3 regions of the Marinobacter sp. MIT932201 genome follow, and region 2 is predicted to be linked to each of the others. Evidence: predicted binding sites of a transcription regulator. Region 2 holds the regulator's gene; each other region holds the start of a gene.

Region 1 (3,280 bases), 2.0 Mb from region 2:
CAGCAAGGAGAACCCGGTCAAATACTTCCGTGAGGAAGATGCCAACAATCGGCCATTCGTCACCCGCTATTACAATGCCGGCGTGCATCGGGGTGCGTTGGCAATGCCTCAGTTCATGGTGGACGCACTGGAAGATGAGGTTCGACCGGAAGAAGGCTGAGTAAGGTCTGCAAAGAAAAAAAGGGGCGCCAGATGGCGCCCCTTTTATTCGTGCTTTGTGTCAGGGCTTACTGCTTGCCGCTGACAAACTCCGGATAGGCTTCCATACCGCACTCGGACAGATCCACACCTTCGTACTCGTCTTCTTCGCTGACCCGAATGCCCATGACGGCTTTCAGGATGCTCCAGACGATCAGGCTGGTAACGAATACCCAGACGAAGATGGTGAGCATGCCGACCAGCTGACCCATGAAGGTAGCGTCTGCGTCGGACAGGAGAACCGCGAAGATACCCCAGATACCAACCACGCCGTGCACAGAGATGGCACCGACCGGGTCGTCAATGCGCAGCTTGTCCATGGTCACGATGGAGAACACAACCAGGGTGCCACCGATGGCGCCAATGATGGTGGCGAGCAGGGGAGACGGGTCCGCCGGCTCGGCAGTGATGGCAACCAGACCAGCCAGGGCGCCGTTCAGGGCCATGGTCAGGTCAGCCTTGCCGAACATCAGGCGAGCTACGATCAGGGCAGCAATCAGGCCACCGGCTGCAGCCGCGTTGGTGTTCAGGAACACGTTGGCAACTTCGTTGGCAACACCGATACCACCCAGCTTCAGGGTAGAGCCACCGTTGAACCCGAACCAGCCCATCCACAGGATGAAGGTACCAAGCGTTGCCAGGGGCAGGTTGGCACCCGGGAAGGCGCGGATCTCGCCTTTGGCGCCGTACTTGCCTTTACGGGCGCCGAGGAGGATAACGCCAGCCAGGGCTGCAGCTGCGCCGGCCATGTGAACGATACCGGAACCGGCGTAGTCGCTGTAGCTCAGCTCGTACATGCCGAATACCGCGTCGCCGTTCCAGGTCCAGGAACCCTGCATCGGGTAGATGAAACCACACATAACAACCGCGAAAGCAAGGAAAGCCCAGAGCTTCATGCGCTCGGCCACGGCACCGGAAACGATGGACATGGCGGTCGCAACGAAGACAACCTGGAAGAAGAAGTCGGAAGCGCCACTGTACTCACCCATGTCGCTGAAACCAGCTTCGGTAGAGGCTGCAATGACACCGGCAATGGCTGCGTCGTCCATCTCGGCCACAGTTGTGACGCCGCTCAGGAAGATGCCACCGTCGTACATGATGTCGTAGCCGACAATCAGGTACATGGTACAGGCGACCGCAAACAGGGCCACGTTTTTGGTCAGGATTTCGGTGGTGTTCTTGGCACGCACCAGGCCAGCTTCCAGCATGGCAAAGCCGGCGGCCATCCACATGACCAGGGCACCGCAAATCAGGAAGTAAAAGGTATCCAGCGCATACTGGAGTTCAAAAATGTGATTTAGATTGCTTTCCATATGAAGCCCTCCGCACGAGGCTTTTCAGGTTATAAAAATTTTTTGCGTTGGCTGTTCGAATTATCAGAGCTGGTTCAGACCGCTTCTTCGCCGGTTTCGCCAGTCCGGATCCGGATGGCTTGAGCCAGTTCAGTCACAAAGATCTTGCCGTCGCCTATCTTGCCGGTGTTGGCTGCCTTGGTGATGGACTCGATGACCTGGTCCAGCAGGTTGTCGCCAATGGCAACTTCCACCTTCACTTTGGGCAGGAAGTCCACTACATATTCCGCGCCACGATAGAGTTCTGTATGGCCTTTTTGCCGACCGAAGCCTTTGACTTCAGTGACGGTTACGCCTTGTACGCCAATCTCGGATAGTGCCTCACGGACATCATCCAACTTGAAAGGCTTGATGATCGCTGTCACAAGTTTCATTGCTTTCTCCTTGGTAAAGCCGTCCCAACAGTGAGGGCCCGTCGGCCGATTGTTGAGTTCGGGATGCTGCCACCTCGCACACCAATTGTGCGGATTGCGTACGAGAGCTTTAGCATCGGGTATGCCAACGCAAAAAATTACAATAAAAACAATTATATATGATATCCGCGTACCAGAATGGCGCAAAGTTGTGCACCAAAATAGAGCGGGTAGCTGACCAGTGAGCCAAATTGGAGCGGGCTCTCTGGCCGGGCAGCCCCCATTATAGGGTCCGCAACCTACAGTATGGCAGGGGCTGCGATGTGATACACTCCCGCAGACCGGCAACAGGCCCTGTCTTTTAGTCGAAGCCGGACATTTCAGTGATTCGTGAGGTGATGTGTGAAAGGTCCACAGGATATTTTTGCTCAGCTGCAGGGCCAGTTTGGCCAGTTCGTACCCGACATGGCCCGCGCTGCACGGGAAGATTTTGAAACCCAGGCCCGGGCGACTGTGATGGCTGTACTGTCCCGCCTTGAGCTGGTGACACGAGAGGAATTCGATGCCCAGCAGGCCGTCTTGCTGAAGACCCGTGAAAAGGTGGACGCGCTCGAGAAGCGGGTGGCCGAACTGGAAAATTCCCTGCCAAAACAGTAAACCACGGACACGCCCGGCAGGACGCCGGGCCAGCAGTTCCGCTCATTACCATGGAAGGTTGTCATGCTTGCTATCGTTCATTCCCGCGCCTCAATTGGCGTGTCAGCGCCGGCCGTTACCGTCGAGGTCCATCTTTCCGGCGGTCTGCCGGCGCTATCGATCGTGGGCCTGCCGGAAACCGGTGTCCGAGAAAGCAAGGAGCGCGTTCGGAGCGCTCTCCTGAACGCCGGCTTCGAGTTTCCTGCCCGCAGAATCACCATTAATCTTGCGCCTGCCGATCTTCCCAAGGAGGGAGGTCGGTTCGATTTGCCCATCGCTCTGGGCATTCTGGCAGCCTCGGGACAGATCCCGGTGGAGAGTCTTTCCGATTGCGAATTTCTGGGCGAATTGTCCCTTGATGGTGCATTGAGGCCGCTCAAGGGTGTATTGCCGGCTGTGCTGGCGGCCCGGCAAGATCAGCGGAGTTTGCTGGTTCCGCATGGCAATGCCGAGGAGGCTGCCCTGGCCAGCCAGGGTGACGTTCTGGCGGCCGGCCACCTGCTGGCGGTGTGCGAGCATTTGAGTGGCCGCGCCCGCCTGGTGCCAGTGCCGCGATCCTCGCTGGAACAGCCGCCGGCCACTCAGGGTGAGGTGCCGGATCTGTCGGATGTGCGTGGCCAGCGGGTACCCCGAAGGGCTCTGGAGGTCGCGGCGGCTGGCAACCACAATCTTTTGTTCTTC
Region 2 (3,280 bases):
GCAAAGAGTTACAAGCAGAAAAAAGTGGTGATCGACGTTTCCCTGGAAATTCGCAGTGGGGAGATAGTGGGACTGCTTGGCCCCAACGGCGCCGGGAAAACCACCTGCTTCTACATGATCGTCGGGCTGGTCCCTGCCGATCGTGGCCGTATCACCATCGACAGCCGGGATATTACGCCACTGCCGATGCACGGACGCGCCCAGCAAGGCATCGGTTACCTGCCCCAGGAAGCCTCGGTGTTCCGCAAGTTGTCGGTACGCGACAACATCATGGCGATCCTCGAAACCCGTCGGGGGCTGGGCAAAGCGGATCGAGAGAAAAAGCTCGAGGAGTTGTTGGAAGAATTCCACATAACCCATATCCGGGACAGCGTTGGCATGGCCCTGTCGGGAGGGGAACGGCGACGGGTGGAAATTGCCCGGGCGCTGGCCATGGAACCGGCCTTCATACTTCTGGATGAACCCTTCGCCGGTGTCGACCCGATATCCGTAAGCGACATCAAGCACATCATCCGGCATCTGCGTGACAAGGGTATTGGCGTTCTGATTACCGATCACAACGTGCGAGAGACCCTGGACATCTGCGAGAACGCCTACATTGTCTCCGGAGGCCACATCATCGCCTCCGGCAATGCCGATGCGATTTTGGCCAACCAGCAAGTCAAGGAAGTCTACCTGGGCGATGAATTCAGGCTGTGACACCGAAAGGCTCATTGTTTTGATGACCTGTAGCAAGTAAACTCGGCAAAGAACTTGCTAGGGTAAAATAAAACGACGGCAAGTAACCGGCATATATAGAATTTTTCACGACTTATGACACAAAGCGCTGATGAGTGACGGATCCTGAACCATGGTTATGAAAGCCTCCTTACAGTTAAAGCTGGGTCAGAGCCTGACCATGACGCCCCAGCTGCAACAGGCGATCCGGCTTCTCCAGCTCTCCACCCTCGACCTCCAACAGGAAATCCAGCAGGCACTGGAATCCAACCCCATGCTGGAGACATCCGAGGACGATGATCAGGCTGACGCAACCGCCGAGAACGACGAGCGCGAGACTAGCGAGAAAGAATCCGCGGCCGAGTCAGCGCCGGAACCTTCGAGCGACTGGGACGAATCAGAGAATGGCCCGGATTGGTCCTCCGAAAACGACATTCCGGACAACATTCCGGACGACCTGCCGGTAGACACCGCCTGGGACGACATCTACCAGTCTGCGCCGGCACCTGCCGCCCGCAACGACGACGAGAACGATCACGATTTCGAGACCCGCAACTCGCCCACCGAAACACTTCAGGATCACTTGGAATGGCAGCTCAATCTGACCCCGCTGAGTGAACGGGACCAGGCCATTGCCCATGCCCTGATGGACGCTGTGGATGAGCGCGGCTATCTCACCAGCCCTCTGGAAGAAATCCACGCCGGACTGCTGGATGAGAACGAGGAAGACCCTCTGGAACTGGATGAAGTGGAAGCCGTCTTGCACCGCCTCCAGCACTTTGATCCGCCAGGGGTGTTTGCCCGGGATCTGCAGGAATGCCTGCTGATCCAGCTCAACCAGCTACCACCCGAGACGCCCTGGCTGGCCCAGGCGCGACTGGTGATTACCCACTACATCAATCTGCTGGGCAACCGTGACTACGCCCAGTTGCTGCGGCGCAGCCGTCTGAAAGAAGACCAGTTGCGAGAGGTTCTGGCGCTGATCACCGGCCTTAACCCGCGGCCGGGCGACGTGATTGATCGCGCCGAACCCGACTATGTCATTCCGGACGTTATCGTTCGCAAGCACAATGGCCGCTGGCGTGTTGAGCTGAATCCGGAAATTGCCCCGCGCATTCGGGTGAATGCCAGCTATGCTTCACTTATAAGGCGTGCGGACAGCAGTGCCGACAACACCTACCTGCGTGATCAGTTGCAGGAGGCCAAGTGGTTTATCAAGAGCCTGCAGAGCCGCAATGAGACCCTGTTGAAAGTGGCGACCCGTATTGTCGAACACCAGCAGGGATTCCTGGATCACGGCGAGGAAGCCATGAAGCCGCTGATTCTTTCAGACATCGCCCAGGCGGTAGAAATGCATGAATCGACGATTTCACGGGTAACCACCCAGAAATACATGCATACCCCAAGGGGCATTTTCGAGTTGAAATATTTCTTCTCCAGCCACGTCAGCACTGACGAGGGCGGCGAATGCTCCTCCACGGCCATCCGGGCGATGATCAAGAAGCTGATTGCCGCGGAAACGCCCAAAAAGCCGTTGAGCGACAGTAAAATTGCAGCCATGCTAGGAGAACAGGGAATCAAGGTTGCGCGACGCACCGTTGCCAAGTATCGGGAGGCCATGCACATTCCGCCGTCCAACGAGCGCAAGCGGCTGGTCTGAATACCCCAATGCGGGGCGCAACACCGTATTCGCGGGCGCACAATGCGCCAGCACCCAGACCGGCTCCCGGGAGCCGGCACGATGACAACAGGAGACGCCTATGCAACTCAATATTTCAGGCCATCACGTAGAACTGACTCCCGCACTGAAAGATTACGTTTCAGAGAAGTTCGAAAAGCTCGAGCGTCACTTCGACCACATCAGTAACTGCCAGGTGACCCTGGAAGTGGAAAAGGTGCGCCAGATTGCGGAAGCCACGTTGCACGTGGTTGGTGGTGAGATTCACGCAAAGGCAGAAAACGAGGACATGTACGCAGCCATCGATGCCCTGATCGATAAACTGGACCGCCAGATCCTCAAGCACAAGGAAAAGAATGTAGACCGGATGCACGGAAACGGCTCTCGCTAACTGGCTGTTTTCATGCAAGTCATCTAATCGAGCTGCGACATGAACAACGTGTCGCAGCCTTTTTTTTAACGGAAACGCAGTCGATCCATGAGCGACACATCCCTGACCATAGACACTATTCTTGTTCCGGAGCTCACCCTCTGCAGGGTACCTGCGTCCAGCAAGAAACGGGCCCTGGAGTTTATTGCCGAGCAAATAAACCACCAGGACAACACGCTCAGCGAGACCCAGCTCTTCAACAACCTCATTTCCCGTGAGCGCCTGGGCAGTACCGGCATTGGCCAGGGGATCGCCATTCCCCACTGTCGCCTGGAGGGCCTTGATCACGTGGTGGGCGTTCTGATGACGCTCGAAGAAAGCGTTGAGTTCGATGCCATCGACAATCAGCCGGTGGATCTGATTTTTGCCCTGATCGTCCCGAAAGAGGCAACCAGCGAACACCTGGAGCTGCTCAGCCAACTGGCGGAGAAGTTCAATGAGCGGTCGTTCTGTGA
Region 3 (3,280 bases), 2.1 Mb from region 2:
CTCAACACGCAGCGCAACGTTATGCAGCAGTTCTTTTTCCAGACGCTCCTTGATGTTCCGGCTGGTAACGTACTTGCCTTCCTTGCCGGCAAACGGCGAATCGTTGACCTGGAAGGTCATGGATACGGTCGGCTCATCCACCGTCAGTGCCGGCAGCGCTTCAACGTTGGCCTGGTCACAAAGGGTGTCGGAGATGAACAGCTCATCCATACCGCTGACACAGACAATGTCTCCAGCCTGGGCTTCGTCCACCTCGACCCGCTGCAGACCGGAATGCCCCATGATCTTTAGGATTCGGCCGTTGCGCTTTTTGCCGTTGGCGCCAATGGCGGTTACCGGCGAGTTGGTCTTGATCTTGCCGCGCATGATTCGACCGATGCCTATCACACCAAGGAAGCTGTTGTAATCCAGCTGGGAAATCTGCATCTGGAACGGGCCGTCCGGATCAACGTTCGGAGCTGGCACGTGATCAACAATCGCCTGGAATACGGAATCCATGTTGTCATCGAGCTTTTCGTGATCCATGCCGGCAATGCCGTTCAGGGCACTGGCGTAGACAATCGGGAAGTCCAATTGCTCATCGGTCGCGCCCAGGTTGTCAAACAGGTCGAATACCTGATCTACAACCCAGTCCGGACGGGCGCCAGGACGGTCGATCTTGTTAACCACCACGATCGGGCGCAGACCCGCCGCAAATGCCTTCTGGGTAACGAAACGGGTCTGGGGCATGGGGCCGTCGATGGAATCAACCACCAGCAGCACGCAATCCACCATACTCATAACCCGCTCAACCTCACCACCGAAATCAGCGTGGCCCGGCGTGTCTACAATATTGATGTCGTAGCCATTCCATTTCAGAGCAGTGTTCTTTGCGAGAATGGTAATGCCACGCTCTTTTTCCTGATCATTGGAATCCATGACCCGCTCGCTATCGAGCTCTTTGCGCTCCAACGTACCTGACTGGCGCAAAAGCTGGTCGACAAGCGTGGTTTTTCCATGGTCAACGTGGGCGATGATGGCGATATTACGAAGTTTCTCAATCACAAAAATATTCCTGCGGCATGCACTCAATGACCTGAGAAGGTCGTTCGCAGGGGAATCCCAGCACATGCCGTCTCAAATCCGTAAAATGAACTCATTCACCGGAGCTGGCTGCCCGGCACCCTGCATGGTGTTTTCCGATCATTGATCCGGAAAGACAGGGTAAAAAATGAAGCGGCGCGCAGTATAGCGAAAAGTCTGTGTCGTTAATATGAAGAAAAACGCCTATTCTTCATACAGGGGGCTCGCACCTCATTGGGGCGACCACCCCATAAATGCACCAACAAGGTGCACCATTTGAGTGCAGGTTTTCGGTGGAGGGCGCATCATTTCCTTCTAATATGCCCCAAACCCTTGCAGTTGCGCCGTTCTGGAGCATGCCCTAAAAATTGGCAAGCGCCTTGCTTTATCGAAATCAGCCGAAATTTACAGGTAAGACGCAACGGCATTTGCTAAGCTGCGCAAACCTGAGAAACAGATCGGAACCCGGTAACCCGGGCGATCCGGCGCCACGAACATGAATACAGCCGCCTGTGCGGTATAACTTACGGAGCATGCACAATGTCCAAGACAGTTGATTTGATCAAAGAACACGAAGTCAAATGGGTTGACCTGCGCTTCACTGACAGCCGCGGTAAAGAGCAGCACGTTACACTGCCTGCCACCGAAGTAGATGAAGACTTTTTCGCAGACGGCAAGATGTTTGACGGCTCCTCCATCGCGGGCTGGAAAGGCATCAACGAATCCGACATGATCCTGATGCCGGACGACGAGACTTCCGTACTCGATCCGTTCACCGAAGAGACCACAGTAAACATCACCTGCAACATCGTAGAGCCTTCTACCATGCAGGGTTACGAGCGTGACCCACGCTCCGTTGCCCGTCGCGCAGAGGAATACCTCAAGTCTACCGGCATCGCAGACGGCGCCCTGTTCGGTCCCGAGCCCGAGTTCTTCGTGTTTGACTCCGTAAAATGGAACGTCGACATGCAGGGTGCGATGTACCACATCCATTCTGAAGAAGCTGCCTGGGTTTCTGGCGAAGATTTCGATCGCAACAACATCGGTCACCGCCCGGGCGTAAAAGGCGGTTACTTCCCGGTTCCGCCGGTTGACAGCCTCCACGACCTGCGTGGCGCCATGTGTGCGGCCATGGAGTCCATGGGACTGGAAATCGAAGTGCACCACCACGAAGTGGGCACCGCTGGCCAGTGTGAAATCGGCGTTGGCGCCAACACTCTGACCCGCAAAGCAGACGAAGTTCAGATCCTGAAGTACTGCGTGCACAACGTGGCCCACGCCTACGGCAAGACCGCCACTTTCATGCCCAAGCCGGTGGTTGGCGATAACGGTTCCGGCATGCACGTTCACATGTCCCTGAGCAAAGACGGCAAGAACCTGTTTGCCGGTGACAGCTACGCTGGCCTGAGCGAAACCGCTCTGTACTACATCGGCGGTGTGATCAAGCACGCCAAGGCCATCAACGCCTTCACCAACAGCTCTACCAACTCTTACAAGCGTCTGGTTCCGGGCTTTGAAGCTCCGGTTATGCTGGCCTACTCTGCCCGTAACCGTTCAGCCTCTATCCGTATCCCGTATGTGAACAGCCCGAAAGCGCGTCGTATCGAAGTTCGCTTCCCTGATCCGTCTGCCAACCCGTACCTGGCGTTTGCAGCGCTGATGATGGCTGGCCTCGACGGCATTCAGAACAAGATCCACCCTGGCGATGCCATGGACAAGGATCTGTACGACCTGCCGAAAGAAGAAGCCCTGAGCATTCCGACCGTGGCCGAGACTCTGTCCGAAGCCCTGGACTGCCTGGAAGCAGATCACGAGTTCCTGACTCGTGGTGGCGTATTCACCGAAGACATGATCGCAGGCTACGTTGATCTGAAGCGCGGTGAAGTCGAGAAACTGAACATGACCACTCACCCGATCGAGTTCGACCTGTACTACTCCTGCTAACACCTCGCTTTAGAGGAAAGCAGACAAGCCCCGCCTTCGTGCGGGGCTTTTTTGTGAGCAGCCGCACAGTGCCTGGAGCCCTTAACGATATGTAACCAACATCAGGCTCTGCAGGCGTTGAAAAGACTCCGGGCGCCGCCGATAATCGAGGAAACCCAATAACAGGTGAGCTTATGAGTCCAAAGTCTGGATTGGTTGCCGGCCTTTTCTTTTTGCTTGCGGTTCCCGTCTCTGCCGAGGTTTACCGAAATGTCGATGCCTACGGCAACGTCAC

What was found. The regulator sigma-54, encoded in region 2, starts transcription at its own class of promoters, with help from an activator protein. The targets are predictions, from matches to a motif close to ANTGGCATNNANNTTGCTNT.
Region 1: glnK (P-II family nitrogen regulator) is a predicted target of sigma-54. The motif match lies at 2,034-2,053, and genes of this name have one in related genera.
Region 3: glnA (glutamate--ammonia ligase) is a predicted target of sigma-54. The motif match lies at 1,430-1,449, and genes of this name have one in related genera.

Annotation. Positions count from the first base shown of each region.
Region 1 covers NZ_CP138917.1:617,681-620,960, forward strand. The annotation lists gene speE (polyamine aminopropyltransferase) at 1-160, shown strand, start outside; gene SIC15_RS02795 (ammonium transporter) at 228-1,511, opposite strand; gene glnK (P-II family nitrogen regulator) at 1,586-1,924, opposite strand; gene SIC15_RS02805 (accessory factor UbiK family protein) at 2,306-2,560, shown strand; gene SIC15_RS02810 (YifB family Mg chelatase-like AAA ATPase) at 2,624-3,280, shown strand, end outside.
Region 2 covers NZ_CP138917.1:2,980,379-2,983,658, forward strand. The annotation lists gene lptB (LPS export ABC transporter ATP-binding protein) at 1-699, shown strand, start outside; gene SIC15_RS13635 (RNA polymerase factor sigma-54) at 857-2,377, shown strand; gene hpf (ribosome hibernation promoting factor) at 2,478-2,786, shown strand; gene ptsN (PTS IIA-like nitrogen regulatory protein PtsN) at 2,874-3,280, shown strand, end outside.
Region 3 covers NZ_CP138917.1:839,275-842,554, reverse strand. The annotation lists gene typA (translational GTPase TypA) at 1-1,044, opposite strand, end outside; gene glnA (glutamate--ammonia ligase) at 1,603-3,006, shown strand; gene SIC15_RS03845 (DUF4124 domain-containing protein) at 3,180-3,280, shown strand, end outside.